DNA from 2 places in the Flavobacterium sp. KS-LB2 genome. Region 2 is predicted to be linked to the other one. Evidence: riboswitches for the same ligand, from Rfam matches in the RefSeq annotation. Region 2 holds a riboswitch; the other holds the start of a gene.
The links. A riboswitch is a leader RNA that binds a small molecule or an ion and turns the genes downstream of it on or off. The one in region 2 is predicted to bind S-adenosylmethionine.

Region 1: linked by a shared signal. The riboswitch ahead of V5J73_RS07455 (Na+/H+ antiporter NhaC family protein) and the one ahead of V5J73_RS12790 (homocysteine S-methyltransferase family protein) in region 2 are both predicted to bind S-adenosylmethionine.

Annotation. Positions count from the first base shown of each region.
Region 1 covers NZ_CP145904.1:1,755,219-1,770,701, reverse strand. Annotated here, with positions in the region: gene V5J73_RS07475 (UDP-3-O-(3-hydroxymyristoyl)glucosamine N-acyltransferase) at 1-445, shown strand, start outside; gene V5J73_RS07470 (nuclear transport factor 2 family protein) at 447-809, shown strand; gene sucD (succinate--CoA ligase subunit alpha) at 904-1,776, shown strand; gene V5J73_RS07460 (hypothetical protein) at 1,995-2,417, shown strand; SAM-I-IV-variant riboswitch at 2,541-2,637, shown strand; gene V5J73_RS07455 (Na+/H+ antiporter NhaC family protein) at 2,692-4,014, shown strand; gene fabG (3-oxoacyl-[acyl-carrier-protein] reductase) at 4,197-4,943, shown strand; gene V5J73_RS07445 (hypothetical protein) at 5,045-7,072, shown strand; gene V5J73_RS07440 (LysR substrate-binding domain-containing protein) at 7,087-7,983, shown strand; gene V5J73_RS07435 (YeiH family protein) at 8,059-9,036, shown strand; gene V5J73_RS07430 (YoaK family protein) at 9,020-9,769, opposite strand; gene V5J73_RS07425 (zinc dependent phospholipase C family protein) at 9,868-10,866, shown strand; gene V5J73_RS07420 (LTA synthase family protein) at 10,924-13,023, opposite strand; gene V5J73_RS07415 (QcrA and Rieske domain-containing protein) at 13,277-13,714, shown strand; gene V5J73_RS07410 (thioredoxin family protein) at 13,839-14,273, shown strand; gene V5J73_RS07405 (FAD:protein FMN transferase) at 14,273-15,256, shown strand; gene V5J73_RS07400 (DUF4266 domain-containing protein) at 15,272-15,483, shown strand, end outside.
Region 2 covers NZ_CP145904.1:2,973,634-2,989,116, forward strand. Annotated here, with positions in the region: gene V5J73_RS12760 (pyridoxal phosphate-dependent aminotransferase) at 1-264, opposite strand, end outside; gene V5J73_RS12765 (prephenate dehydratase) at 289-1,116, opposite strand; gene V5J73_RS12770 (dicarboxylate/amino acid:cation symporter) at 1,505-2,758, opposite strand; gene gldA (gliding motility-associated ABC transporter ATP-binding subunit GldA) at 2,906-3,802, shown strand; gene metF (methylenetetrahydrofolate reductase [NAD(P)H]) at 3,871-4,827, opposite strand; gene metH (methionine synthase) at 4,908-7,586, opposite strand; gene V5J73_RS12790 (homocysteine S-methyltransferase family protein) at 7,756-8,757, opposite strand; SAM riboswitch class I at 9,022-9,140, opposite strand; gene V5J73_RS12795 (NAD(P)/FAD-dependent oxidoreductase) at 9,233-10,285, opposite strand; gene V5J73_RS12800 (precorrin-2 dehydrogenase/sirohydrochlorin ferrochelatase family protein) at 10,396-10,986, opposite strand; gene cobA (uroporphyrinogen-III C-methyltransferase) at 10,973-11,767, opposite strand; gene V5J73_RS12810 (HEPN domain-containing protein) at 11,757-13,850, opposite strand; gene V5J73_RS12815 (sulfate adenylyltransferase subunit 1) at 13,880-15,124, opposite strand; gene cysD (sulfate adenylyltransferase subunit CysD) at 15,271-15,483, opposite strand, start outside.

The DNA.
Region 1 (15,483 bases), 1.2 Mb from region 2:
TTATTATAAAAAACGTACTGAGGGTTACGATCAGTTGCTTTCTGGCGGCAGAGTGGTTATCAAAGATAATGTGGGTATAGGAGCGCTTTGTACTATTGATAAAGGCGTTACTGGCGATACAACCATTGGCGAAGGCACAAAAATTGACAATCAAGTACATGTAGGTCACGATACTGTTATTGGAAAAAAATGTTTAATTGCTTCACAAACCGGAATCGCAGGTTGTGTGATTATTGAAGATGAAGTGACTATTTGGGGACAAGTAGGAACAACCAGTGGTATAACGATAGGAGCAAAGGCAGTTATTCTAGGACAAACAGGAGTAACAAAATCCGTTGAAGGAGGAAAGTCTTATTTTGGTACTCCAATTGAAGAATCAAGAGAGAAATTAAAACAACTGGCAAATATCAAGAAGATACCAGAAATTCTTAATAAACTAAAGTAATATGTCTGCTAAAGAAATCGTTCAGAAATTTTACAAATCAGATGCCCTTATAGATAGCGAAGTCCTAAAAGATTTTTTGCATCCTGAAGTTATCGTTGAGTGGAATAGTAGTAAAGGATTGGTTCAATTGGACTACAATTCTCTATTAAGTCTGTCCAATGATTTAAGTAAAGCCTATGTTCGTTCAAAGGTAAGGATTAGTCATATTGTAAGTGAAAATGATACTATTTCGCTACGATATTCACATTTTGTGAAAACGATTGAGAACCCCAGAGAAGAAATGTTATTGGCCCATTTTATGGTTATTTGGCAAATAAAAGATAATAAACTATTTCGAGGGTATCAAATGAGTCAATTATCATAATTTAGTATCAAAAAACTGAATACTGAATACAGATTACTGATTACTATTTTATACTTTTGCATAACAATTTTAAAAACTACATAAAAAATATATCATGAGTGTTTTAGTTAATAAAGATTCCAAAATAATTGTTCAAGGTTTTACAGGAAGCGAAGGAACTTTCCATGCTTCTCAAATGATTGAGTACGGTACTAACGTTGTTGGTGGTGTAACTCCAGGAAAAGGTGGAACTTCGCACTTAGACCGACCAGTTTTCAATACTGTAAAAGATGCTGTAGAACAAGCAGGTGCTGATACAACTATCATTTTTGTACCGCCGGCTTTTGCTGCAGATGCAATTATGGAAGCTGCTGATGCTGGAATCAAAGTAATTATTGCAATTACTGAAGGAATTCCTGTTGCTGACATGATAAAAGCAAATAGTTATGTTAAAGAAAGAAATGCAAGATTAATAGGTCCAAACTGCCCTGGAATTATTACTCCGGGTGAAGCTAAAGTTGGTATTATGCCAGGATTTGTTTTTAAGAAAGGAACTGTTGGTATTGTTTCTAAATCTGGAACATTAACGTATGAAGCTGCTGACCAAGTTGTAAAACAAGGATTAGGAATCACTACTGCAATTGGTATTGGTGGAGACCCAATCATTGGAACTACTACAAAAGAAGCGGTTGAATTATTGATGAATGACCCAGAAACAGAATGTATCGTAATGATAGGTGAAATTGGTGGACAATTAGAAGCTGATGCTGCTCATTGGATCAAAGCTGATGGTAACCGTAAACCAGTTGTAGGTTTCATCGCAGGAGTTACCGCTCCAGCAGGACGTACAATGGGACATGCTGGTGCAATCGTTGGTGGATCTGATGATACTGCTGAAGCTAAAAAACAAATCATGAGAGAATGTGGAATTCACGTAGTAGATTCTCCAGCTGAAATTGGTAAAAAAGTAAAAGAAGTTTTAGGTTAATCTAAACTCTTATTAAATATTTCTAGAAGCCTCACAATTTGTGGGGCTTTTTTATTATTAATTGAATTAAAGAAATATCTTTGCACTTTATTAAATATTTCTGTTTTTACAGATTCAATTGTAATAAGAACAAACATAAACGAATGGTTTTCTAATGGGCCTCACGATTTTGTGGGGTATTTTTTTGTCGAAGCCAGTTCAAATAAAAATAAAATAATATGTACAAAGAGTTAAAAAAATTCAAAGTTAGCAATCAGTTTTCATTTACTACAGAAGATAGTTTAGCAGAAGTTTGCAATGCATCAGAAGGATCTGGAGTATTTTTAGTGTATTCAGTAGGAGATGAAAAAGAGTTAATTATGGTTGGTTCTACTGGAACTGTTCAAAATAACGGAACTTTGAAAATTAAAAATGGTGGACTTAAAGATAAAATTGTAGAAGGCCACCAATTTGCAAAAACTGGAAGAAAATATTCTTGGCCTGCACAAATGAAAATTGAAGATATCAGCACACTAGAGGTAGTTTGGTATGAGACATTCAATGATAAGACAAAAGTGATTCCTACATTTGTAGAAGGACAAGTTTTACAAAACTTCCTTGACGAAAATGGAAGATTACCAAAATGGAATGTAGCTTTCTAAAAGTTAACGACTGTTTTTCAGAATTTTATATTTAAGCGCTACATTTTTATGTGGCGCTTTTTTTGTTTTATTATTTTTTTGAGTGAAATTCAAAATATTTCATAAATAATTAATTACTTTTGCACCCGTTATCACGAATCCTTCAATAGGATAGCAACCTGCAACAACAAGCAAGGTGCTAAAACGATAAGCCAAATCCTTTGGAAAAAATGTTGTTTACATTCCCATATTTAGCTTCGTTTTTCGTCATAATTTTTAATTTAAAATTATTTTTATGACTTTATTTTCTAAAGAAAAAGGAAATGCCTTTGCCTTGATTCCTTTATTTGTTTTTATTTTTACTTTTTTGGGAGCGGGAATTATTTTGAATGATTTTTATGCTTTCCCATCTCCAGTAGCTGTTTTAGTTGGTATAATCGCCGCTTTTTTATTATTCAAATCCTCAACTGAGGATAAAGTTGAAACGTTAATCGCAGGTTGTGGCGAAAGTAAAATCATGACCATGTGTTTAATTTACTTGCTAGCGGGAGCGTTCGCAGTGGTAAGTAAAGCGATGGGCGGAGTTGACGCTGTGGTGAACCTTGGGATAAATACGATTGACGTTGCTTACTTTCCGTTAGGTATTTTCTTGATTGCCTCTTTTTTATCAACTGCTACAGGAACTTCAGTAGGTGCAATTGTAGCGATTGGTCCAATAGCTGTCGCTTTAGCTGATAAAAGTGGTGCTTCATTACCGCTTATATCTGGCGCTTTATTAGGTGGTTCTATGCTTGGTGACAATCTTTCCATGATTTCTGATACTACTATTGCAGCAACGCAATCATTAGGGTGTGATCTAAAAGACAAGTTCAAAATTAACTTGTTCATTGCCTTCCCTGCTGCAGTTTTTACTATTTTGGTTTTCTTTTATCTTGGTTTAAACTCTGATATTGTGACTGTTGCCATTGCAAAAAATGATTTTTCATGGATAGCAATTGTACCTTACATTTTAGTAATCGTATTAGCGGTTGTGGGTGTTAATGTATTTTCAACATTGCTTATTGGTACTTTATTAGCAGGTATTATTGGATATTTTAGTGGTTCATTTACGCTAATGGAGTTTACGCAAAAGATATATGAAGGCTTTACTAGTATGACTGATATTTTCTTGTTGTCTATGCTTACCGGAGGTTTAGCTGCCATGGTAGATAAAGCGGGCGGAATAACGTATTTATTAGTTCAGATTAAAAAAAGAATTAAAAGTAAAAAATCAGCTCAAGCGGGAATTGGCGCTATAGTAGGTTTTGCTAATTTAGCGATAGCGAATAATACGGTTTCTATTGTAATTACAGGGCCAATTGCTAAAGAAATTAACGATGAGTACGAATTAAATCCTAAAAAAACGGCTGCAATTCTGGATATTTTCTCGTGTATAATTCAAGGGATTTTACCTTATGGTGCTCAAGTATTGCTTATATTGAGCTACGCTAATGGGAAATTAGATTTCTTTGACTTAATTAGTAATGCATGGTATCATCTATTTCTACTAGTTTTTACATTAGTAGCTATTTACAGTTCGTTTTGGGATAAATGGACAAAGCGTTTCTTTAAAATTTAAGAGTTGAATTTTGACTGTTATTGCTTTTGAATTTTTTTTAAAAAGGGAATTATTATATATTTGACGAGTGTAAGATAGCCCTGATAGTAGTGAAAATCCTTTTATGTAAGCGATAGCGTTCATAAAAGATTGAAGCGGATAGCAGGAATAGCTCCAAATAAAATTTAAACTAATTTTTGAATATGAAATTACTAGAAGGAAAAGTTGCCATAATTACTGGTGCGAGTCGAGGAATTGGAAAAGGAATTGCTGAAGTTTTTGCAAAACATGGTGCAAATGTAGCCTTTACATATAGTTCATCAGTAGAATCTGCTTTGGCTCTTGAAAATGAATTGAATGCTCTTGGAATTAAAGCCAAAGGGTACCAATCGAATGCTGCGGATTTTAATGAAGCGCAAACTCTTGTAGATGCGGTTTTGGCTGAATTTGGAACGGTTGACATTTTAATCAATAACGCCGGAATTACCAAAGACAACCTTTTGATGCGTATGTCAGAAGGTGATTTTGATCAAGTAATTGATGTTAACTTAAAGTCGGTTTTTAATATGACTAAAGCCATTCAACGTACGTTTTTGAAGCAACGTTCTGGTTCAATTATCAATATGAGTTCTGTTGTGGGAGTAAAAGGAAATGCTGGACAAACGAATTATGCTGCTTCTAAAGCGGGAGTTATTGGTTTTTCTAAATCAGTAGCATTGGAATTAGGATCTCGTAACATTCGTTGTAATGTAATTGCTCCAGGATTTATAGAAACGGAAATGACGGCTAAATTAAACGAAGATGTTGTAAAAGGATGGAGAGACGGAATTCCGTTGAAACGCGGCGGAACGACTGAAGATGTTGCCAATGCATGTCTTTTCTTTGCCTCGGACATGAGCGCGTATGTAACCGGACAGGTTATGAATGTTTGTGGAGGAATGCTTACTTAAAATTCAATTAAAAGATTGTAAAATTCAAAGATTTAAAGATTTCTGAACTAAATAATTATTTTTTTAATCATTAAATCCTTCAATCATTTAATAAAGAATAAATGACAACAAATACGCTACTATTATTACTTCTTTCATTACTAATAGCTGGTGGTTTGTCGTATTTTCAATATATCTACAAAGCCAAAAACAAATCGAAAGTCGGTTGGTTTTTGGCTTTTTTGCGTTTCTTATCCATTTTTGGACTTTTATTGTTGTTGATTAATCCAATAGTAACTAAAAATACGCTTGAAACGGTAAAAACGCCTTTGCCCATTGTTGTTGATAATTCGAGTTCTATTTCTTTTTTGAATGCCAATGAAAAAGCATTAGAATTGTATAAAAAAATACAATCTAACTCTGATTTACAAGAGAAATTTGATGTGCAATCGTATCAGTTTTCCGATGACTTTGAACTTACAGAAGCTTTTGATTTTAAAGGAACTCAAACTAATATAGATGTTGTTGCCAAAAATCTAAAAAGCATTTATAAAAACAGAACATATCCAACGGTTTTGATTACAGATGGAAATCAAACTTCGGGTAATGATTATGTCTACAGTTTTGATGCTGTAAATAAAGTATATCCTGTGATTGTAGGCGATACAACGACTTTTTTAGATTTCAAAATCAATCAACTGAATGTTAATAAATATGCTTTTCATAAGAATAAATTTCCTGTCGAAGCTTTTTTAAAGTATTCAGGAACTAAAAGTGTAACAGCTGATTTTGTTATTTCGCAAGGTAATTCGGTATTCAGTAAACAATCAATTACTTTTTCTCCATTTAAGAAAACAGCAACTGTAAACATACTTTTACCGGCTGATAAAATAGGATTACAGGTTTTTAAAGCTACAATATCATCAAAAGAAAAAGAAAAAAACACGTATAATAACACTAAGAATTTTGCGGTTGAAGTCATTGACCAAAAAACAAATATTGCTATTATTTCAGCTATAAGTCATCCTGATTTAGGCGCAATGAAAAGAGCAGTTGAATCGAATGTACAGCGTAAAGTAACGATCGTTAAACCAAATGAAATCAAATCATTGCAAGATTATAATGTTTTGATTTTATACCAACCAACAACCGAGTTTAAAACTATTTTTGAGAGTAATAGAGCTGCCGGAATCAATACGTTTATCATAACAGGAAACAACACCGATTTTAATTTTCTGAATCAGCAGCAGGATAATTTGAACTTTAAAATGAGCGGACAAAAAGAAGATTATTTGTCGGTTTTTAATGAGCAGTTTAATTTATTTGCAGCTGACAATATCGGCTTTGAAAATTTACCGCCTTTGCAAAATGCTTTTGGAACCGTAACTGCAAAAGGTGCGGTGTCTGTTTTGCTATCGTCCAAAATCAGAGCTATAAATACCAATTCACCTTTGTTGGCTTTTGCCGAAAATCAGGGGAAACGAGCCGCTTATCTTTTAGGAGAAAACAGTTGGAAATGGCGTTTGCAAACCCATGTCAACAATCAATCTTTTGAAAAATATGATGTTTTCATCGATAAGATTATTCAATTTCTGGCTTCTAATAATTCTAAAAAATCACTGGTGGTGGAACATGAAAGTTTTTATAATTCAGGTGAAGCCATTGAAATAACCGCTCAATTTTTTAATAAAAATTATGAGTTTGATGAAAAAGCCCGTTTGACAATTGCGGTGACCAATACTAAAACGAAGCAAACTAAAAATTACGATTTACTAAAAGGAAATAATTCCTATAAAGTCAATCTTGACGGATTGAAAGCGGGTTCTTATGCGTTTACAGTAAAAGAATTAAATTCTAAAACGACTTATTCCAGTAGTTTTGAAATTCTTGATTTTGATATCGAAAAGCAATTTGTAAATCCAGATGTCGAAAAATTGACGCAATTAGCCACACAAACACAAGGAAAAGCTTTTTTTTCGGACCAAGTTGATGTGTTGATTAAAACGCTTTTGGAAAATGACGAATACAAAGCGATAGAGAAGAACATTGTTACTAAAACTCCTTTGATAGATTGGATTTGGTTATTGGTTTTAATTTCATTTTTGTTGGCAACGGAATGGTTTGTTCGAAAATACAACGGATTACTCTAATACAATTAAATAACATGGATTTTAGACTGAAAGTATTTTATACCGTTGCAAATCGTTTGAGTTTTACAAAAGCAGCAACCGAATTATTCATTACGCAACCTGCGATTTCCAAACATATTCAAGAGTTAGAAGAGCAATATAAAATCAAATTGTTTGACAGGAATGGTTCTAAAATCGCATTGACAACTGCCGGTGAAGTATTATTAAAACACACCAAAAATATTTTCGAACTATATAGAGAAATTGATTTTGATATGAGCACGCTTATTAATCAACGTTCTGGTTTGTTGCGATTAGGCGCCAGTACAACGATTTCTCAGTATATAATTCCGCCACTTTTAGCTCGTTTCCATCAAAAATTACAAGATGTAAAAGTGAGTTTACTCAATGGAAACACCGAGCAAATAGAAAATGCTTTACTAAACCAGGAAATTGAAATAGGAATTGTTGAAGGGCAATCAAAAAATAAATCCATTAAATATACCGAGTTTTTAAAAGATGAATTGGTTCTAGTTTGTAAGAGTTCCAATCCGTTAGTAAGTTTTGATGAAGTGACTCAGGAAGATCTTAAAAACATGCATTTTTTAATGAGGGAACAGGGTTCTGGAACACTTGAAGTTATTGAACATGCATTAAAACCATTTGAAATTAAACTATCAGAACTACAAATTGAAATGCAATTAGGAAGTACTGAAAGCATAAAATCCTATTTGATAAACTCTGACTGCGTGGCTTTTATATCCATTCATGCGATAAAAAAAGAACTTCAAAACAATGAATTGGCTATATTAGATATTAAAGACTTAGTTATTGAACGTTTCTTTTACGTCATTACGTTACAAGGAAAAACTGATTCTTTATCGGATTTGTTTATCCAGAATATTTCTAATCATTATAATTTAAAGTTATAGCAGATTATAATTTGCGATTGGCATAAATAGATTTATCAGCTGACCTTTGTACTGTACTAATTCAACAACTTTACATTGGAAACGCATCAAAAAGTCATACAAAAAGAATCTTTTATTTTTTTTAAAGTAAATGCCCCTTTGCAGCAACTTATTTTTGTTGTCTTGCTATTGTTTTGTACCACAATTTTTGTTTCTCCGCCGATTGCTTTAGTATTAGGATTGATTGTAGCCAATCTTTTTGGGCATCCTTTTTTAGAATTAAATCACAAAACCACTAATTATCTGTTGCAGTTCTCAGTAGTTGGTTTAGGATTTGGAATGAATGTTCACAGTGCGGTTTCTGCAGGAAAAGAAGGTTTTTTGTTCACCATTATTTCTATTGTGAGTACTTTAGTTTTAGGAACTTTTTTAGGAAAATGGTTTAAAACGGAAAAGAAAACATCTCATTTAATTTCTTGTGGCACTGCAATTTGTGGAGGAAGTGCCATTGCTGCGATTGCTCCAGTAATTAAATCCAATGAAAAACAAACTTCAGTTGCTTTGGGAGTGATATTCATTCTGAATTCGGTGGCGCTGTTTTTATTTCCTGCCGTGGGTCATTGGTTGGATTTAACTCAAAAAGAGTTTGGATTATGGTGTGCCATTGCTATTCATGACACAAGTTCTGTGGTAGGAGCGGCGAGTAAATTTGGCCCCGAAGCCTTGCAAATTGCTACAATGGTAAAATTAGCCCGAGCGTTATGGATTATTCCTGTCGCACTGACTACAGCATTTATTTTTAAAAATAAATCGGGTAAATTAAAAATCCCTTATTTTATCGGATTGTTTATTTTGGCGATGATTGCCAATACTTATTTGCCACAAATGGAGAGTATACGGTCACACTTGGTTTCCGTTTCCAAAATAGGCTTAACAGTAACTTTGTTTCTTATTGGAGCTGGACTAAATATTAATGTATTGAAATCAGTGGGATTAAAACCACTTGCGCAAGGCGTTTTGCTATGGACATTTATTACAATTGCGACTTTGGTCTCGATTATTTATCTAAGATAGTTTTGTGACGGAATGTTTTTCGTTTGATCACATGAAATTGCAATCGGATATAATCATACAGAAGCGCAAACAACAAAAAGGTTGCAGCAACAAAAAGCGTTTTCATTTCTAGTAAATTATACAAAAAACCACCTGAAATACAGCCGATAAAAAAGAAAATAATAATCGATAATCGGAGGTAAATACTGGTTTTTAATTTCTTGTTTTCTTCGGGTTTTTTATAAAAGAACAATTGCGACAGCTCTATTCCTAAATCGGTAAAAAGTCCCGTTAAATGCGTTGTTCTGACAGTAGATTGAGAAATTTTGGTTACCAAAGAATTTTGTATTCCCATCGCGAAAAGCATCGCAAAAGCAATCCATTTTCCTTCGAAACTAGATAAATCCGAGGCGATTCCAAAAACTCCAACACTAATCAAAACAATCATTTCTAATGAAATAGGAATAACATGTGATAAATTGGGATGTTTTTTCGAAATCAATTCCGCTAAAAAATTAGAAGTAAAGGCACCAAACAAAAAGAAAATAGTGAATACAAAAAAAGTGATTGCGGCTGTGTAATCTCGTTTCATGATTTCTTCGGCAAAATAGGCGAAATGTCCCGTCACATTTGTTGTTAGTGTTTGTACCGATAAAACTCCGGTAACATTTACGATTCCGGCAACAAAAGATAATAAAGTGGCTAAACGAAGATTATGAATAAAAGTTCTGTTTTTTCCTTGATGTCGAAACATATTTGTTGTTTTCTTTTTTTAATTAACAGAATCTTAAACCCAATTTTTTCTAATAACGATTTAAAGAAATACATTTGTACCTCAAAAAAATAAATTTAATGAAAAATTTTAAAATTAAACCTACACTTGTGACTTTATCTGCTCTTGGAGTTGCACTTTTTCTTTTGTCTTGGGGCGTTATTGGTCACGAACGAATCAATAGAGCTGCAGTAATGGCATTGCCAAAACCATTACAGACTTTTTTTTACAATCATATTGATTTCATTACTCAGGAATCTACCGTTCCGGATTTAAGAAGAAATGTTTTGAATGATAAAATGGAACCACCACGTCATTATTTTGATATGGAAAACTTTGGAGATGTGGCTACATTTCCTAAGACTATGGACGAAGCGAAGCTAAAATACGACGAAAAATTCTTGACCAAAAACGGAATTTTACCTTGGCATATTCAAGATTTAATGGTAAAACTTACCAAAGCATTTAAGGAAAAAAGGAAAAATGAAATACTATTTATTGCAGGTGATTTAGGACATTATATTGCTGATGGTCACATGCCATTGCACACATCTGATAATCACGACGGGCAAAATACCAACCAAAAAGGAATTCACTCTTTATGGGAAAGCCGTTTGCCGGAATTGTTTGCAAAGGATTATAAGTTCAACGTACCTCAAGGCGTTTATCTTGAAAATGTAGAAAAAGCAACATGGGACATGATTTTTGATACTCATAGTTTAGTAGAACCTCTATTAGCGATAGATAAAAAATTGAGAACTGCGACCCCTGAAAATAAAATATTTGTGACTGATGCTAGTGGGGAAATTGTAAAAAATAAATACGGAGGAACCTTGTATTCTGATGAGTATGCCAAACAATTGCATGCTGATATGAACGGAATGGTTCAAAAACAAATGAGAAAAGCCATTACAGTTACGGCAAGTTTTTGGTACACTGCATGGGTTAATGCCGGTAAACCCGATTTAAGTGGTCTTGATACTCCAGCGTTAACTAAGAGAAACAGCAAACTTCTAAAAAAAGATATGAAGACGTATGCAAAAGGAGATCTTTTTGGGTTGACAAATGAAAAAGACTAATATATTTATCAATGATTTCAAAACGGGTGAAACTTCAATTTCACCCGTTTTTTTATGCTAATTAATTTTTTGGTATTTCTTTTTCTTCAACATATCCGAGGCTGTTTGATAGTAAGAAATCGTTTCGTTTACTAAATCCATTCTTTCTTTTGTGACCGGTATTTGATCATAATGAATTTGAAAATCGGAACCTATTTTCTGGTTTGGTTTTAAAGTCAATTGAAATTGTTTTACGGTTTGTTTCGGCGAAATAATTGTTAAAACATTGTCTTTAATCAATCCTAAATCCTGATAAGTAGCAATTAAAGCTCTTGGTTTATAATCTGGTTTTAAAACATCCTGACCAAAGAATTTACTTTGGTAATCAAAATTCAATAATCCAAAAACTGTTGGCATTACATCAATTTGTGACATCAAATTAGTATATTTTCTTGGCTCAACGAATCCCGGACTGTAAACCATCGCCGGAATCCTGTATTTATCTGCTGGAAGTTCTGTTTTTCCTGCACTCGAAGCACAATGATCGGCTAGAATCACAAAGACGGTGTTATTAAACCAAGGCTGTTTTTTAGCCATTTCAAAGAATTTTTTCATCGCATAATCCGTATACTTTACACCACCATCACGAGATTTTGCATCGCCAGGAATATCAATTTTCCCATTTGGATAGGTAAATGGTCTGTGATTACTAACTGTCATAATGTGATTGAAGAACGGCTTATTTGCCGCTGCTTCTTTGTTCATTTCCGTGATAGCTTTATGGTACATGTCTTCATCGCAAACGCCCCAAATATTAGCAAAAGTGATTTGGTTTGGTTCAAATGTTTTTTTGTCTACAATTTCATATCCGTTTCCGGTAAAGAAATCACCCATGTTATCAAAAAAAGAATCGCCTCCATACATGAATTTTACCGCATATCCCTTTTGTTTAAAAATGCTTCCAGTAGAGAATTTATTTTTATTATCTTCTCTTTTTACCACACTTTCTCCAGCTGTAGGAGGAAAGCATAATGTAACGGCCTCTAGACCGCGAACGGTTCTGTTACCCACAGCGTAAAGATTTGTAAAAACTAAACTTTTGTTTGCCAAACTATCTAAAAAAGGAGTAATATTCTTTTCGTTACCATACATTTTCATAAACTCTGCACTGTAACTTTCAATGGTAATCAATACTACATTTTTATGATTTTCGGTTGCCTCATTTTGTATTTGTCTCCAAGTCGTTTCTCCTGAAATGGAAGAGATTTGCTTTTTTAATTGTGTATATGCTTCACTGTTTGGAACGGTTTTATAAAATTTAAAATAATCCAATTCACTATGCATAAAGGCCAAATAGAATTTGTAAATACCATTAGCTTGAAGTTCATTGGCAAAAACATTATGAGCATTTTCTTTTGAGGATAAAAATGGTATTGCCAGTAAAGAGAACCCAAACAATACTAAGTAAATCCCGGATAATTTTATTTTCTCTACAAAAGCAGGAATACTTTGGATATAGTTTTTTGACTTTTTTACAATAAAATAAGTAACCAGTCCAGAAATTATGAATAAAGCGGAGAACAATGGAATTACAGGATAAGATTCCATAATATTACCTAAAACCTCATTAGTGTAAACCAAATAATCTACAGCGATAAAATTATATTTCACCCCAAATTCATTCCAAAAAAAGTATTCGCTGATTCCATTTTGTAAAATTAAAACTACGTAAATAAAAATGACAAATGAGAATAACCAAAATCTGATTTGGTTACGGTATTTAGGTAAAAAGAGAAGTAATCCAAACAAAAAAGTTTTTACGGAAAGAAAGGCGATTGCAATTTTTGGCAAAGCACTACCATATTCATTTAGTATTGTGTTTCCGATTGAAACATAAAGTAACAACGCTAATAATAACCCAAAAATAATATAACCATAAGGGGTATAATATTTTGAATTGGAGATGAAAATAAGATAAACCCATAAAAAACCACTCAATAAAACAAAAACAAAAAAGTCAGATACAAATCCAAAAACAAATAGCGATAGCGTATCAGTCCAAGTAAATGAAGTCTGTGTTATGGGATGAAAAAATAGAACTATCCTTAAAACGAAACTTACAATAATGTAGAAAAGTAATAAATAATAAAAAGGCGATAATTTTTTAAGAAAGGTCATGATTCTATTTTTACTTACAAAAGTATACATAATTTTCGCCATCGTTTTTTAAGAATTGCTTAATATTTCATTGAAATGCAATATGAATTTGAATAAAACTACTAAATTTGAAAGAATACTATTGATTTTTCTAATAATTATATAAAAAAAATTGAACTATTTACAGCTTTCTTTTTTATTTTTTAAGATTAAAAACTGTAACAACTTCTTTTGCGTAAGTACTTTATCATAACCAACCAAAAACTAAATAATTATGACTAGGAAAGAATTTTTTGCAAGAGTAGGATTTGGAGCAGCAACTGTTTTGTTACCTACTTGCATAGCTGGTTTATCTACTAGCTGTAGCTCCGATGATTCAAATGCAGATGGCTCATCAACACCAACACCAAGTGCCACAAGTAATTTCACAGTAGATGTGAGCACAGGAGCTTTGTCAACAAATGGAGGCTTTATAGTCACCAAAGGGATTATTATTGCACGAACCACAACAGGGGCTTTTCTGGCAGTATCCTCTATGTGCACACATGAGGGAGTAACGCTAGGTTATGATAAATCAGCTAATGTATTTGTCTGCCCAAGGCATAATTCTCTGTTTACAAGTACTGGCACCGTAATTTCCGGACCTGCGCCATCCAATTTAAAACAATATCAGACTACATTATCTGGAACAACTTTGACCGTTATTGTTTAGTCCAATAAAGAATCATGTATATCTGTAAAAAGTCGTTAAATTAATTCTGTCTTAATTTTCACTGTCAGAAAACTATACTTCACTAGAAATAAATACTTTTACAGTATTAAAACAGATTTAAAAGATGAAAAAGCAGATCCTATTCTTGTTTCTTTTTATAGGAACACTTGGGTATTCTCAAAATTGGAAGGCTAATTTTGAAGAAGCAAAAGCACAAGCCATTTCTGATGACAAAAATATTCTTCTTGTCTTTTCAGGATCAGATTGGTGCGCTCCATGCATTAAATTAGAAAATACCATTTGGAAGTCAGAGGAATTTAAAAAAGAAGCTGATGAAAAATGGGTTATTTACAAAGCAGATTTTCCAAAGAAAAAAGCAAATTTATTGTCAGTAGAACTAACTGCCAGCAATAAAAAATTGGCAGAGCAATACAACAAATCTGGAAATTTTCCTTTAGTGTTAGTTATGGATAAAACAGGAAATGTTTTAGGGATTACAGGGTTCAAAAACCTTTCTCCTGCTGATTATATCAAACTACTTCATTCCTTTGAGAAATAATGAAAGGCCTAATTATAATATGTCTATTCTTTACAACCTTTATTTCTGTTGGTCAAATCGCCCATAAAAGAAAGTTATCGATGTTAGGAAGTCCTTTTGAGGTTACTGTTGTTGCAAATGACACTATAAAAGCCAACGAATATATTGATTTGGCTGTAGCCGATGTAAAACGAATTGAAAATTTAATTTCCGATTGGATTCCAACAACGCAAATCTCAGAAATCAATCGCAATGCAGGAATAAAACCAGTAAAAGTGGATATCGAAGTTTTTGAGTTGGTCGAAAGAGCGATAAAAATTTCTCAAATTACCAATGGCGCCTTTGATATTTCGTATGCATCTATGGATAAAATATGGAAGTTTGATGGCTCGATGAAAGTAATGCCAACCGAAGAAGCTATAAAAAGATCAGTCGCAAAAATTGGATATAAAAACATTATTTTAAATCCAAAAGACCATACCATTTTTCTAAAATTTGAAGGAATGAAATTAGGTTTGGGCGGAATTGGACAAGGATATATTGCTGATAAAGTGAAAGATTTATTATTTTCTAAAGGCTGTATTTCTGGAATTATAAATGTTTCAGGTGATATTAATGCTTGGGGAAAACAACCGGATGGAAAACCTTGGACTGTAGGAATCGTAAATCCTTTGAACAAGAATAAAATTTTTGCCACTTTTCCAATAGAAGACAGCGCCGTGGAAACTTCAGGAAGTTACGAAAAATATGTGAATTTTAATGGAATCCGATATTCGCACATAATTGATCCCAGAACGGGTTATCCAGCAAGTGGTATTGTGAGTGTCTCTGTTTTTGCAAAACAAACCGAAATCGCTGATGCCATGGCAACAGGAATTTTTGTCCTTGGAGTAGAAGTAGGGTTGGATCTTGTCAATCAAATTAAAGGACTTGAATGCATTATTGTTGATGATAAAGGCAAAATCTATTCGTCAAAAGGAATTGATATCAAAAAATATGATTAATAAAAAAATACACTCATGAAACAGAAAATAGCCTTTGTATTTTTTACACTTTTGATTTTACAATCGTGCAGTTCAGTAAAAGAATACGAAAAAGAAAAAATAAATGATCCTGATATGAAACTAACGGCAAGAACTGCTGAGCGATACGAAACTTCTTTTCAAGTATATCGTGAAGCTGCGGCTGGAGCCAATGGAGGTAAATCAGGTGGCGGTTGTGGTTGCAACTA
Region 2 (15,483 bases):
AACTCCGTAATTATTTTTGTAAAAATCAGCCATGCCTTGACGCAATTCCGGTAATCCTTGATAACTTTGGTATTGATGCGCATTTTCATCTTGCATTGCTAGAACCACTGCATCAATTACCGCTTGTGACGGTTGCAAATCCGGACTTCCAATTCCCATATTAATAATGGGTTTCCCTTCAGAAGCCAGTTGTCTTACTTCTCTCAATTTTGAGGAGAAATAGTATTCTTCAATTATATCTAAACGCTTAGCGGTTGTAATCATGGCTTTAATTTTTTCTATAAATCTTTATTGCTTTGTATTTTTATATTCACCCAATACTTTGAAATATTCCGCCATAATAATCAATAGTGACTTTGCTTTTGCATAATCTTCGTATCTTTCGAAAGTTACATCAACAAAAAACGAATATTTCCAAGGTGTTTCAATTTTTGGTAACGATTGAATTTTGGTTAAATTCAATTTACAATCACTCATTACATTTAGTACTGCCGCTAAACTTCCACGTTTGTGATCCAATTCAAATTTGATGGAGGCTCTGTTTATTTCGTTTTCAGGGACAAAAGAATTGTCCTTTTTGATAATCACAAAACGAGTCATATTGTTTTTAATCGTTTGAATTTCCGGAGCCAAAATCTCTAAATCATACATTTCCGAAGCTGTTTTACTAGCAATTGCAGCAATTCCTTTCAACTGTTTTTCCTGAATTCTACGTGCCGTTTCAGCAGTATCTTTGTCTTCGACTAATTTTATGTTTGGGTATTTTTTCAGGAATTCCATACATTGCAAAATTGCCATGGGATGCGAATGTACTTCTTGAATATCCTCTATTTTTTGACCTTTTAAGGCCATTAGATTCTGATGAATTCTTAAATAATGTTCTCCTATTATGTGCAAATTATTTTTGTCAATCAATGCATAATTCGGAATAATTGGGCCTGCAATAGAATTTTCTATCGCCATAACTGCCTGATCTGATTTCCCAGAAAGCAGGTTATCTACTAATTCTTCAAAGGATAAACATTCATCAACAATAACTGCTTGATTGAAATATTCCTGCGCCACCTGATGGTGAAAAGAACCCGTTATACCTTGTATTCCAATTATTTCATTCATTTTACACACTTTTAAGCAAAAAAAAATCCCGATTTTCATCGGGATTGTATATTTATAGTATCAATTTAATTTTATAATCAAATAACCATACAACAATCCCTTTCTACTTTCCAGAAGAAATAATAAGAGTTGCTAAAATAAAATCGGTTACTCAACATGTTGTTGTTTTTTGTATTAATTACTCTGCGAATGTATACATAATTTCCAGCTAACCCAAAAAAAAAGCTGATTTTATTGAACAAAAAAGGGATTCGCTAAAAAACTGGTTATTAATTATGTAATAATTAAAAAAAGGCTTTTAAAATATTTTTTAATCAGCGTGTCTTTATGATTTTCGGAAATTGAAATATTCTTTTTCCAGAATTTTACCTTTAAAATCTAACCTAAATTACGCCACTAACTTTTCAGTAAGCCATTTTTTCCCTTCCGAAATTCGAGTTACCATCATTGCCGACACTAAATCACCATTCGCATTAAGCAAAGTCGCCATTGGATCTACTAAAGTTCCCACAATCATTGCTGCCGGAAGCGCTTGTTCCATTGGAAATCCATAAACGGTTATCGCAAGGATTTCTCCTATGTAACCTCCGTTTGGAATTCCGCCTTCAACTACTGAAACAATTACTGTAATTCCCAAAGCCATTAATATAGTATTAGGATCCGTTAAATCTTTTCCAAACATGGCAAAAATAACCGCAATTTTTATAATGGACGACATACTCGAACCATCTTTATGTAACGGAGCTCCCAGTGGAATAACTACATTCCTGATGTGAGCCGGGATATTCATTTTTTGAGCACCTTCCAGATTGGCAGGAATTGTCGCAATGCTGCTGCAAGTTCCCAATGCTGTTAAGGAAGGAGTAATATTGTTTTTCCAAAATACTTTAAATCCTAATTTTCCTCCGGCGATAAATGCATACAAACTAAAAAACACGACAAAGTAAAAAGCACAAACTGCATAATAAAGTCCCAAAGGTTTTGCATAAGCGCCAAATAATTGCGGTCCAAAAATCCCAACCTGATACGCAAAATAAGCACCTAATCCTATTGGAGCCGTTTTCATGATGATGTGTAACAATTGTTTCATCACTTCATTACCTGAATTCAAAAACCGACTGAAATCTTTCCCTTTTTCGCCCGATTGTAAACTGGCAAATCCTATTAAAAAAGAAAATATGATTAGTGCTAACATATTTTTGCGAGATAACAATTCAAAAAAGTCCCCTGCCGTTAGCAATTGAGTAATTTGAGAACCAGCTGAACTTTCCTGAATAGTTTCCAATGGAAGTTTTGAGATGATGATATCTTGCTGAATGGGAAATAACAAAACAGCAACTAGCATCAAAATAGCCGAAATCAGTACCGTACTTAAAAACACGCCGATAACAATTACAAATAATTTTCCAAGCTTCTCCGTCTTTTCTAAATTAGCAATCGAATACGCAATCGTAAAAAACACCAATGGAATAATTGCTGTAAACAATAAATTCAGAAATATATCGCCCAAAGGCTTAATCACTTCTACTCCTTTTCCAAAAACTAAACCCAATATACTTCCTGCCAAAATTCCGCCAAGTAGTAATAAAATACTTTTGTAGTTTTTCAAGAAACTGCTTGATTGTGTATTTTTCAAATTCATATTTATATTGTTTAGGTAAATATATAAATCTAAAATAGAATATCATCTCGCTTTGTAAAACTTTGACAAAGGTCTTTTTAGCTATTGGGCTACAAAAAACAATAAATCAATACTTTTTCTGTTTACTTTTGCAACAAATAAAATTCCATGTCAATAGAAGTAAATAACATATCAAAAAGTTACGGTGCCCAAAAAGCATTGGATAACATTTCATTTTCTATAAAAAAAGGAGAAATCGTTGGTTTTTTAGGTCCAAATGGAGCCGGAAAATCAACTTTAATGAAAATATTGACAACCTACATCAATGCCGATGAAGGCACTGCAATCGTAAATGGAAATGATGTAAATACACAACAAAAAGCAGTGCAACTTTCTATTGGTTATCTTCCAGAACACAATCCATTGTATTTGGATTTGTATGTGAGGGAATATTTGGCTTTCAATGCTGATGTGTATAAAGTAGCCAAATCCCGAATCGAAGAAGTAATTCAACTGACCGGTTTAAGTACCGAAAGTCATAAAAAAATAGGGCAATTATCCAAAGGATATCGCCAGCGCGTAGGTCTTGCCAACGCTTTATTACACAATCCAGATGTTTTGATTTTGGATGAACCAACTACAGGTTTAGACCCAAATCAATTGATGGAAATTCGTAATGTGATTAAAAACGTAGGGAAAGACAAAACTGTTTTCCTTTCTACCCACATTATGCAGGAAGTCGAAGCGATTTGTGACCGCGTTATCATCATCAATAACGGTAAAATTGTTACCGATAAAAAACTGGACAACTTAATTTCCGAGGATAAAGAACAAGTTATTGAAGTAGAATTCGATTATAAAGTCGAGGAACAACTGATTGCTAAAATCGAAAATCTTGTCTCTTTTAAAAATACGCATGACATGATTTGGGAATTGACTTTCAAAGCCGATAAAGACATGCGCCCAACTGTTTTTGATTTTGCGAATGCCAATGGTTTGAAAACCTTGCAGCTGAATCAGAAAAATAAAAATCTAGAAGCTGTATTTAGAGAGATTACGAAATAGTTACAACAACAAAAAGCTCGTTTAAATCCAATTTTAAACGAGCTTTTTTTATGAAATACGATTGAAAATTAAAAAACCTTACTCGCTATTTGTCGGATATTTTCTGATTTCCCCATAGAATAATAGTGTAAAACTGGAACTCCAGCTGCTTTTAATTCTAGTGATTGTTGAATCGCCCATTCGATTCCAACTTGTCTGATATCCGCGTTGTTTTTACATTGATCTACCGCATGAATTAAATCTTCCGGCAAATCGATTCTGAAAATTTGTGGTAAAACTTGTAAGTGTCTTTGGACTGCAATTGGTTTAATTCCTGGAATAATTGGAACGGTAATCCCCATCTCTCTGGCTTTTGCAACAAATTCAAAGTATTTAGCATTATCAAAAAACATTTGCGTCACTACATAATCTGCACCAGCATCCACTTTTTCTTTCAGTCTTTTCAAATCTGAAATTAAAGACGGAGATTCTAAATGTTTCTCCGGATATCCCGCAACTCCAATACAAAAATTAGCTTTGTTGTCAACATCCATCACGTCATGCAAGTATTTTCCGCAATTCAATTGGTTAATTTGCTTGACCAAATCAACAGCAAAATCATTTCCTCCTTGTTTAGGAACAAAAGACTGCTCATCTTTCATCGCATCACCACGCAAAGCCATCACATTATCAATTCCCAGATAATGACAATCGACCAATAAATATTCGGTTTCTTCTTTGGTAAAACCCCCGCAAAGCACATGAGGAACTGTATCTACATTGTACTTATGCTTGATTGAAGCACAAATTCCAAGTGTTCCAGGACGCATTCTGGTCAGTTTTTTTTCCAATAAACCATTCCCTTTATCGACATAAATAAACTCTTCGCGAGAAGTAGTTACGTCTATAAATGGTGGTTTGAACTCCATCAACGGATCAATATTATCGTATAATTCCTGAATGCTTTTTCCTTTTTGAGGCGGAATAATTTCGAAGGAGAATAAAGTTTCTCCTTTTGCAGCTTCTATATGTTGTGTTACTTTCATTTAAGTCTTAAAGTTTGAATGTCAAAAGTCGAAAGTCACGTCCTTTAGACTTTATGACTTTTGACTTTACGACTATGTTTTTAATCCGCAATATTTGGATTTAACCATTTCATGGCTACTTCTGTTGAAACACTTCTTCGTTTGGCATAATCAATAACTTGGTCTTCTTTTATTTTTCCAAGTCCAAAATACTTACTTTCCGGATTTCCAAAATAATATCCTGAAACCGATGAAGCCGGCCACATCGCCATACTTTCCGTTAAAGTCACTCCTATTTCTTGTTCTACATTTAGTAATTTCCAAATCGTTGGTTTTTCTAAATGGTCAGGACAAGCAGGATAACCTGGCGCAGGACGAATTCCTTTGTACACCTCTTCAATCATTGCCTCGGTAGTTAAATTTTCATCAGCAGCGTAACCCCAAATTTCTTTACGGATTTTTTCATGTAAATACTCCGCAAAAGCTTCAGCAAAACGATCTGCCAATGCTTTCACCATAATCGAATTGTAATCGTCTAAATCTTTTTCAAATTCAGCTGCCCATTCATCCACACCAAAACCGGTCGTTACACAAAACGCTCCCATATAATCCGTTTTACCGCTGTCTTTCGGAGCAATAAAATCCGACAATGCAATATTTGGAGCTCCTTTCGTTTTTTGTGATTGCTGACGCAGCGTCAAGAATTTCTCTAGTACTTTTCCGCTTTCATCACGCAATTCGATGTCATCATCATTCACTTGATTCGCTGGAAAAATTCCGTAGATTCCTTTAGCTGTCAGTTTCTTTTCTTTCAAAATAACGTCTAACATTTCTTTGGCATCCGCAAAAACAGAAGTAGCTTGTTCGCCAACAACATTATCCGTCAATATCGCAGGATATTTCCCAAACAATTCCCAAGTTCTAAAAAACGGTGTCCAGTCAATATACGGAACCAAAACATCCAAATCGACTTCGATTGTTTTTGTTCCAATAAAATTAGGTTTCATTGGGTTGTAATTATCCCAATCTAATTTCAGTTTATTAACACGAGCTTGCTCAATCGTCAAGAAATTTTTGTCGCGTGAACGATTCAAAAATGTCTCTCTAAAAGCATCATATTCTGCCCTAATGTCACTTGCATATATTTTCTTTTCACTATTCAATAAATTTCCGGCAACCGTTACCGCTCTCGAAGCATCATTTACGTGAATCACAGTTGATTTATATTGTGGCGCAATTTTCACGGCAGTGTGCGCTCGTGAAGTCGTTGCTCCACCAATCATTACCGGAATTTTTATATTTCTTTTGTCTAATTCTTTAGCTAGATACACCATTTCATCAAGCGAAGGTGTTATCAATCCGCTTAAACCAATAATATCAACGTTGTGTTCTATGGCTGCCGCGATGATTTTCTCTGGAGCAACCATTACCCCTAAATCAATAATTTCGTAATTGTTACAAGCCAAAACAACCGAAACAATATTTTTACCAATATCGTGTACGTCGCCTTTTACCGTCGCCATTAATATACGACCTGCAAAACTTGAAACACCATCTTTTTCTGCTTCAATAAATGGCAATAAATAAGCTACCGCTTTCTTCATGACACGCGCTGATTTTACCACTTGTGGCAAAAACATTTTACCTGATCCAAATAAATCTCCAACGACATTCATTCCTGCCATTAAGTTGATTTCGATTACTTCGATAGGTTTTGTTGCTGCAAGTCTGGCTTCTTCAACATCAATTTCTATAAATTCATCGACTCCTTTTACTAACGAGTGCGTCAATCGTTCCTGAACAGTTCCCGAGCGCCATTCTTGAACAGTTTTTTCATTGCTTTTTGTATCTCCTTTTACATTCTCAGCAAAGTCCAACAATCTTTCCGTTGCATCATCGCGTCTGTTTAAGATCACATCTTCAACATGTTCTAACAAGTCTTTTGGAATGTCATCGTAAATAGTAAGCATTTCTGGATTTACAATTCCCATAGTCATACCATGTTGAATTGCATGGTACAAAAAAACCGAGTGCATCGCTTCCCTAACCGTGTCATTTCCTCTAAACGAAAACGAAACATTACTCACACCACCACTAATATGCGCATGAGGAAGATTTTCTCTTACCCATTTGGTTCCTCTGAAGAAATCCAATGCGTTCAATCGGTGTTCTTCCATTCCTGTTGCAACAGGAAAAATATTCAAATCGAAAATAATATCTTGCGGAGGAAAACCAACTTTGTTTACCAAAATATCATACGAACGTTGGCAAATTTCTATTCTGCGTTCGTAATTATCCGCTTGACCTACCTCATCAAAAGCCATAATAATTGCCGCAGCTCCGTAGCGCTTAATCAATTTAGCGTGATGGATGAATTGTTCTTCCCCTTCTTTCAACGAAATCGAATTTACCACACTCTTTCCTTGCACCACTTTTAATCCAGCTTCGATAATATCCCATTTCGAGCTGTCAATCATGATTGGCACTCTGGAAATATCAGGTTCAGCAGCGATTAAATTTAGGAATTTTGTCATGGCATATTCGCCATCCAGCATTCCTTCATCCATATTAATATCGATGATTTGTGCGCCACCTTCTACTTGTTCTTTTGCAATGCTAAGTGCTTCTTCGTATTTTTCTTCCTTGATTAATCGAAGAAATTTTCTAGAACCTGTAACATTCGTACGTTCACCAATATTCACAAAAACGCTTTCCGGCGTAATGATTAAAGGCTCTAATCCCGATAAAACAAGGTTTCTTCTAGTTTCTGCTTGTGCCATTTTTTATTTTGTTTGATCCTTCACGATTTCAGCAAACGTGTAGGTTTCGTATATCTTATTAATATTTTTGGCGTGACCCAAAAGGGTCGGGCTATTCGCTGCAAGTCCTCGCTCTTCCTTCGTCAGGCTGTGGGCTTTTCACTGCTATCCCTCACGCGGGCATTCTTACTTACATTGTTGCTGTTGATACTCTAGGTTTATACTCCTTTGCGATATCAGCAATCAACTTGATGTGTTCTGGCGTTGTTCCGCAACAACCGCCTATGATGTTTACTAAATTATCGTCCAGATATTCTTTGATGAAGGCTTGCATCTGTTCTGGTGTTTCATCATACTCTCCAAAAGCGTTTGGCAATCCTGCATTAGGATGCGCTGATACATTGAATGAAGTATTTTGCGACAACGTTTGCAAATAGGGCTTCAACAAATCAGCTCCCAAAGCACAATTGAAACCTACGCTCAACAATGGAATGTGTGAAACCGAAATCAAAAAAGCTTCTACGGTTTGTCCTGAAAGTGTTCTTCCTGATGCATCCGTAATGGTTCCGGAAACCATGATTGGAATATCGATATTGCGTTCGTCTTTGACTTCTTCAATGGCGAAAAGTGCTGCTTTTGCGTTTAACGTGTCGAAAATAGTTTCTACTAGAAGTAAATCACTTCCTCCGTCAATTAAGGCTTCTACTTGTTGTTTATAAGCAATACGCAAATCATCAAACGTCACGGCTCTATAACCCGGATCATTTACATCTGGTGACATGCTCGCCGTTCTGTTTGTTGGTCCTATTGAACCGGCTACAAAACGAGGTTTGTCTGGATTTTTAGCTGTAAATTCATCGGCTACTTCACGGGCGATTCGTGCCGATTCATAGTTGAGTTCATACACCAAATCTTCAAGATGGTAATCGGCCATTCCGATGGTAGTTCCAGAAAAAGTATTGGTTTCAACGATATCCGCTCCAGCTTCAAAATAAGCTGCGTGAACTGCTCGTATTGCTTGTGGTTGCGTGAGTGACAATAAATCGTTGTTCCCTTTTAAGGAATGTGGGAAATCTTTGAAACGTTCGCCTCGAAAATCTTCTTCGGAAAAATTGTAGCGTTGTAACATGGTTCCCATGGCTCCATCTAAAACAAGAATCCTTTCTTTTATAGCCTTTTGAATGTTTGACATAAGTGTTTATTTCTTGCAAATCTCGATACGTATTGAGATTCGTTCTTTTGATTAATGATTACAAAAGTTCACAATATTAACTCTTTAGCCCCGATGGAAACGGCATCCTTTTGTGCCGGGGTTCGGCATAAAAGATAAAGTGTACAGCGGGAAGATTATCAGCAAAAAAGCCTGATAATTCGCTCCTAATACTGAAATAAATTCAGTGGCTAAATATCGATATGTTGTCAAGAAAAGGTTTGAGAAATACTAGTGCGTATTCGTGTGTTATCTATCTTAGATACTGAAACTGTTCAGTACAAAGTAGAATGTAGCACCTTCTTTAAAGATAAAGGGTTGCTAAGGTTTCATTGGGTCTTTCCCTCCGCCTTTCGTGATAACTTTCAATAAATATATGAACAGTGCAAAGTAAAGACATAGCGCTAATACTTGCAAGTATTAGCGCTATATTTTTTAACTAGTTTATATTAAGTTGTTAAACTATGGCTTTCACCACGGCTTTTGGAGCCTCTTTACGAGTCCCGTCAAATCCGTCAACACCAGAAACTGTAGTATATTTCAATACATATTTTTTACCTGGATTGATGATTTGATAGGCTGCCTGACACATTATCGTTGCTTCGTGGAAACCACAAAGGATCAATTTTAATTTTCCAGGATAGGTATTTACGTCACCAATGGCGAAGATCCCTGGAATATTCGTTTGATAATCCAAAGCATTATTTACTTTTATAGCATTCTTTTCAATGTCTAATCCCCAGTTACCAATAGGTCCTAATTTTGGTGTTAAACCAAAAAGCGGAATGAAGTAATCTGTAGGAATTGTGCGGTGTGCGCCATCCTCATCGACAACAACAGATTCTAAATGCTCTGCACCGTTCAACCCAATTACTTCTCCTGGAGTAATCATTTTGATTTTACCTGAATTCTTTAATTCCTGTACTTTTTCTACAGAATCTAAAGCACCTCTAAATTCGTTTCGACGGTGAATCAAAGTCACCTCAGAAGCTACATTCGACAAGAAAATACTCCAGTCTAAAGCAGAATCTCCTCCTCCGGCAATTACTACTCTTTTGTCTCTGAATTTTTCCGGGTTTTTGATAAAGTATTTGATTCCTTTATCCTCGTAAAATTCGATGTCTTCGATTAATGGTTTTCTTGGCTCAAAACTTCCTAATCCACCCGCAATAGCGACTACAGGCGCATGGAATTTTTTTCCTTTATTAGAAGTTACTATAAAAGTTCCGTCTTCTTGTTTTTCAATTGTTTCAGCACGTTCACCAAGGGTAAAACCTGGTTCGAACTGCTTGATTTGTTCCATTAGATTATCAACCAAATCTCCGGCTAAAACTTCCGGGAAACCTGGAATATCGTAAATTGGTTTTTTAGGATATAATTCAGATAATTGTCCACCCGCTTGTGGCAAAGCATCCAGAATATGACATTTTAATTTTAACAATCCTGCTTCAAAAACTGCAAATAAACCCGTAGGTCCGGCTCCTATTATAAGTATGTCTGTTTTAATCATTTTTTTATTCTTTATGTAATGTAATTGTGCTAAACTATTTAATTGCAAATGAACGATTGATTTTTATTACTTTAAATGATAAATATCAGTAGAATTCTTTGTTCTTTATGCTATTCTCTTGGTTCTTTATTCTTCAACGACTCGGTGATTTCGTTCATTTTTTGAACTTTTTCTTCGAAATTCCCTTTCAGCGTTTTACGATATTCATTTAGGTTTTCGACCATTTTATTAATATCGTCCGGAATTATTTCTTCAAAAAACTCCCGTAATCTTTTGGCAGTTGTTGGTGATTTTCCGTTGGTTGAAATGGCGATTTTTACATTTCCTTTGGTCACAATTCCGCCCAAATAATAATCACATAATAGCGGTGTATCAGCAATATTGCAAATCAAATATCTTTTTCTGGATAAATCATAAATCCTTTTATTCACTTTCAAATCATCCGTACAAGCAATAACCATGTGGCGTTTGCGAAGCATCCATCGATTGAACTTTTTATACGTCAGTTTTACTGACAAATAGCTTGAAGCCAATAGTTCTAATTCAGGTAAAAATCGCGGTGCAACTACCTCAACATTTGCATTTGGACTGGATTTCAACAGAAAAGATAACTTTTCCAACCCCACATTTCCACCACCTACTATAAGCACATTAAGGTTGTGTAATTTTAAAAATATTGGGTACAATTCATTCCTTTCCATATACCAGCACCTTATTGTGGTTCGATCTCAATTCTTTATAAAAACCTACACTTTTTTTACTGTCTCCTACCACTTCTCCAATAACGATTATCGCTGGAGAACTTAAATTATTGTCAGCCACAACTCTTTGGATGGTATCAATTGTTCCAATTCCTACTTTTTCCTCTGGAGTTGTTCCGTTTTGAATAATCGCAACGGGCATTTCTCCTTTAGATTCTTTTTGGAATAAAGCCACAATTTGATCCAGTTTACTCATTCCCATCAAAATTACAACCGTTGCTGTTGATTGAGCTGCTAAAGCCACATCCGCAGATAATTTCCGTGCCGAAGTTGTACCGGTAATCACCCAAAAACTCTCCGAAACTCCTCTTTTTGTCAACGAAATTCCTTGCGACGCAGGAACTGCAATAGAGGATGAAATTCCCGGCACTACAAATGTAGGAATTCCAAAGCTTTCTACGAATTCTATTTCTTCACTTCCACGACCAAAAATAAATGGATCACCACCTTTTAGTCGCACCACATTTCCATAAGTCAACGCATTATCAACAATCAATTGATTGATTTGGTCTTGCGTATATTCATGACAGCCTTTTCTTTTACCAACAAATATTCTCAAAGCTTTCTTAGGAGCATAAGACAATAGTTCTTCATTTGCCAAGGCGTCATACAAAACTACATTAGCTTCCGCCAATGCTTTTGCACCTTTGATGGTCAGTAAATCCGGATCACCTGGGCCAGCACCTACTAAAGTAACTTGAGGTTCTATTTTATTTTTCATCTTGAAGGTCTTTGGCTCTAAATGTTTCTAAGGTCTTAAAAAACACAATGGCTTCTTGAATGTATTTTGTAGCAAACGCTTGAGACGGTTCATTCTCTCTAATTTGAAATACTAAAGCTTTCAAAGTTGATTGTAATGGAATTTTATTTGTTTCCACAAAAACAGTATCGAATAAATCAATGATTCCAGCTTGATGATTTGTTTTTTGATTTTCAGCCAATAGTAATGCTTTGGCACCATTCACAAATCCAGCATAAGCGTGATAAATAGCATCAGACCATTTTCCTTCTTCGAAAGCTTCTTGCGCAAAAGTCAATTTATCTTTGGCTTCTAATAATAAAGTAGCAACTAAATCAATTACAACACCAGCGCATTCACCAACTCCCACTGCTTTCACGTAATTATCAGCATTTCCCCAATCTACAAAATCAGCTTCGGTAAGATTAGTCAAATCGGCTAATGGTTTCAAAAATTCGTAGAAATATTTTTCCCCTTTGGCATCATAATAATTCAAGAATGATTGTCCGTTTCCGTTCGCTTCAAAATCATTTAAGATGAAACGCAATGCATCAGGTCCCCTTCTACTTGGAATTTTGATAACTTTATCCGAAAATCTTCCTGATCCGTTTCCTAAATTTCCTCCGCCTAATAATACTTGTAATGCTGGCGCTACTAATTTTCCAGAATTGATAGACATTCCCTGAAAACCAATTTCGGCCATATTGTGTTGTCCACAAGCATTCATACAACCACTGATTTTAATCGTGATTTCTTGATTGTTGCTGTATTGTGGATATTCAGTTTCTAAAACTCTTTCCAGTTCTACTGCGATTCCGGTGCTGCTTGCAATTCCTAAATTACACGTATCTGTTCCCGGACAAGCAGTAATGTCAGAAATGGTATTGTAACCCAAAGCTACAAAATCTAATTTGGCTAATTCTTGGTAGAAAAAAGGTAAATTTTCTTCTTTTACGTGACGAATTAAAATGTCTTGTCTCAATGTAAAACGCAATTCATTCGCCGCATAATTTTTGATTAATTCAGCCAAAGCTCTCGCTTTATCTGTATAAAAATCACCTAATAAAACTTTGATTCCAATCGCTACATAACCCGCTTGTTTTTGCGCAATTACATTTGATTTTTTCCAAGCTTCGAAAGCAGGAGTATCTTCGATTTCTACTTTTGGAACTTCCAGTAAAGGAGCAGTTATTTCAGCATCAAAAGCAGTTGTATCGATTTCAACTGTTTGGTAAGACAAGGCTTTTTTCTCTTCATCAACCAATTTTAAAAATTCATCTCTACCAATATCTTTGATTAAGAATTTCATACGGGCTTTCAAACGTTTCGCTCTTTCGCCATAGCGATCAAAAATTCTCAAAACACCTTCGGTCGTTGGAATAATTTGGTTTACCGGAATAAATTCGGAAAGCAATTCGGCGTGGTGTGGCTGTGAACCTAATCCTCCACCTAACATTACTTTAAATCCTCTTTCGCCATTTTCAATTCTTGGAATAAATCCTAAATCGTGTAAATAACTCAAGGCCGTATCTTTATCCGAAGAAGAAAATGAAATTTTGAATTTACGTCCCATTTCCTGACAAACCGGATTTCTTAAGAAAAACTGAAACATAGCATGCGCATAAGGCGACACATCAAAAAGTTCTTCAGTATCAATTCCTGCTGTTTCACTGGCCGTAATATTTCTCACGGTGTTTCCACAAGCTTCACGAAGTGTAACATCATCTTTTTCTAATTCAGCCCAAAGTTGTGGCGTTCTGTCCAAACTTACATAGTGAATTTGGATATCCTGGCGCGTTGTAATGTGCAAACGTCCGGTTGAATATTCATCAGAAACTTTAGTAATTCGCAACAATTGTTCGCTGGTCACTTTACCAAAAGGCAATTTGATACGAATCATTTGTACGCCTTCCTGACGTTGACCGTAAACTCCTCTCGCCAAACGAAGGCTCCGGAAACGCTCATCATCAATTTTCCCGTCACGGAATAAAGCAATTTTTCTTTCTAAATCGATAATGTCTTTTTGGACAATCGGGTTTTCTATTTCGGTTCTAAAACTTTCCATCTGTGTGTTGTTTTTGGCAAAAGTTAGATTTAGTTTATAAATCCAACTCCAGCAGTTGTGTTGGTTGCAGCATCAATTAATATAAAAGCGCCGTTTGATTTGTTGTCATTATAGGCATCAAAATACAAAGCTTTGCTTAATTTAATATTTACTTCGCCTATTTCATTTATAGCCAATTGAGTCGCTGGTGTAACTCCAGAATAATCTGTAGCGATAACGTTTTTCACGCTTTCTATTTTTGCCAAAACTCTGTTTGTATTGTGTTGTACCAAATATTTAGCACCTGGAACTAACTTTTTGCTGTCCATCCAGCAAATCGTTGTATTGATGTCTTTTTCGATTTTAGGAAGCTCATCCGATTTTACAATCATGTCGCCTCTTGTCACATTGATATCATTTTCCAGTTCCAAAGTAATAGAAGAACCTGCTGTCGCTTCATCAAATTGCTGATCGAAAAAGTGAATATTGGTCACTTTAGATTCCGTCAATGAAGGAAGTACCGTTACCGCATCACCCACTTTAATATTGTTCCCGTATAATTTTCCGGCATATCCTCTGAAGTCGTGATACTCTTCCGTTTTTGGTCGAATAACTGTTTGAACGGGGAAACGAGCTTTTCCTGTTTCAAAAACATCTTCCGGCTCTAAAGCTTCTAAATGTTCCAAAACCGTTTGTCCAGTGTACCACGGCATATTCTCTGATTTATCAGCAACATTTCCTCCATTGATAGCACTCAACGGAATGTAACTTACATTTTGCTCTTTGAATGAACTTTTGCTGTTCAGCGCTTGAAAATCAGCTTTGATTTTATTGTATACTTCTTCCGAATAATCAACCAAATCCATTTTGTTTACCGCAACAATCACTTCTTTTACTCTCAATAAATTATTGATGAAAAAGTGTCTGTACGTTTGCTCAATAACGCCTTTACGAGCATCGATCAAAATGATAGAAACTTGCGAAGTCGAAGCTCCTGTAACCATGTTACGAGTATATTCTACGTGACCCGGAGTATCGGCAATAATGTAACTTTTCTTGGCTGTCGAAAAATAAATATGCGCCACATCAATCGTGATTCCTTGTTCTCTCTCAGCAACCAAACCATCGGTAGCCAATGAAAAATCTAAATAATCGTATCCTTTTTGCTTGCTGCTTTTTTCTATTGCTTCAATCTTATCTGTAGTCAATGATTTTGTATCGTATAATAATCTCCCGATTAAGGTACTCTTTCCGTCATCTACACTTCCTGCTGTTGCTATTTTTAAAACTTCCATTCCTTGTTTTTTGTTTGAAGTTTAAAAGTTTAAGGTTTCTTAAACACCTTATGTAACTTCTAAATTTGATTTTTTTATTTTAAATGTTGAATTTTAAATTTTAAATGTCTCGGAACAATTCATAATTCATAACTTATAATTATTTTCTAAAAATACCCTTGTTGTTTTCTTTTTTCCATCGCAGCTTCAGAACGTTTGTCATCAATTCTGGCTCCTCTTTCTGAAATAGTCGAAGATCTTATTTCGCCTACTACTTCTTGAATGGTTGCTGCGTAAGAATCAACAGCTGCAGTACAACTCATATCTCCAACAGTTCTAAAACGAACAATTCTTTCTTCAATCTCTTCATCTTCTTCTTG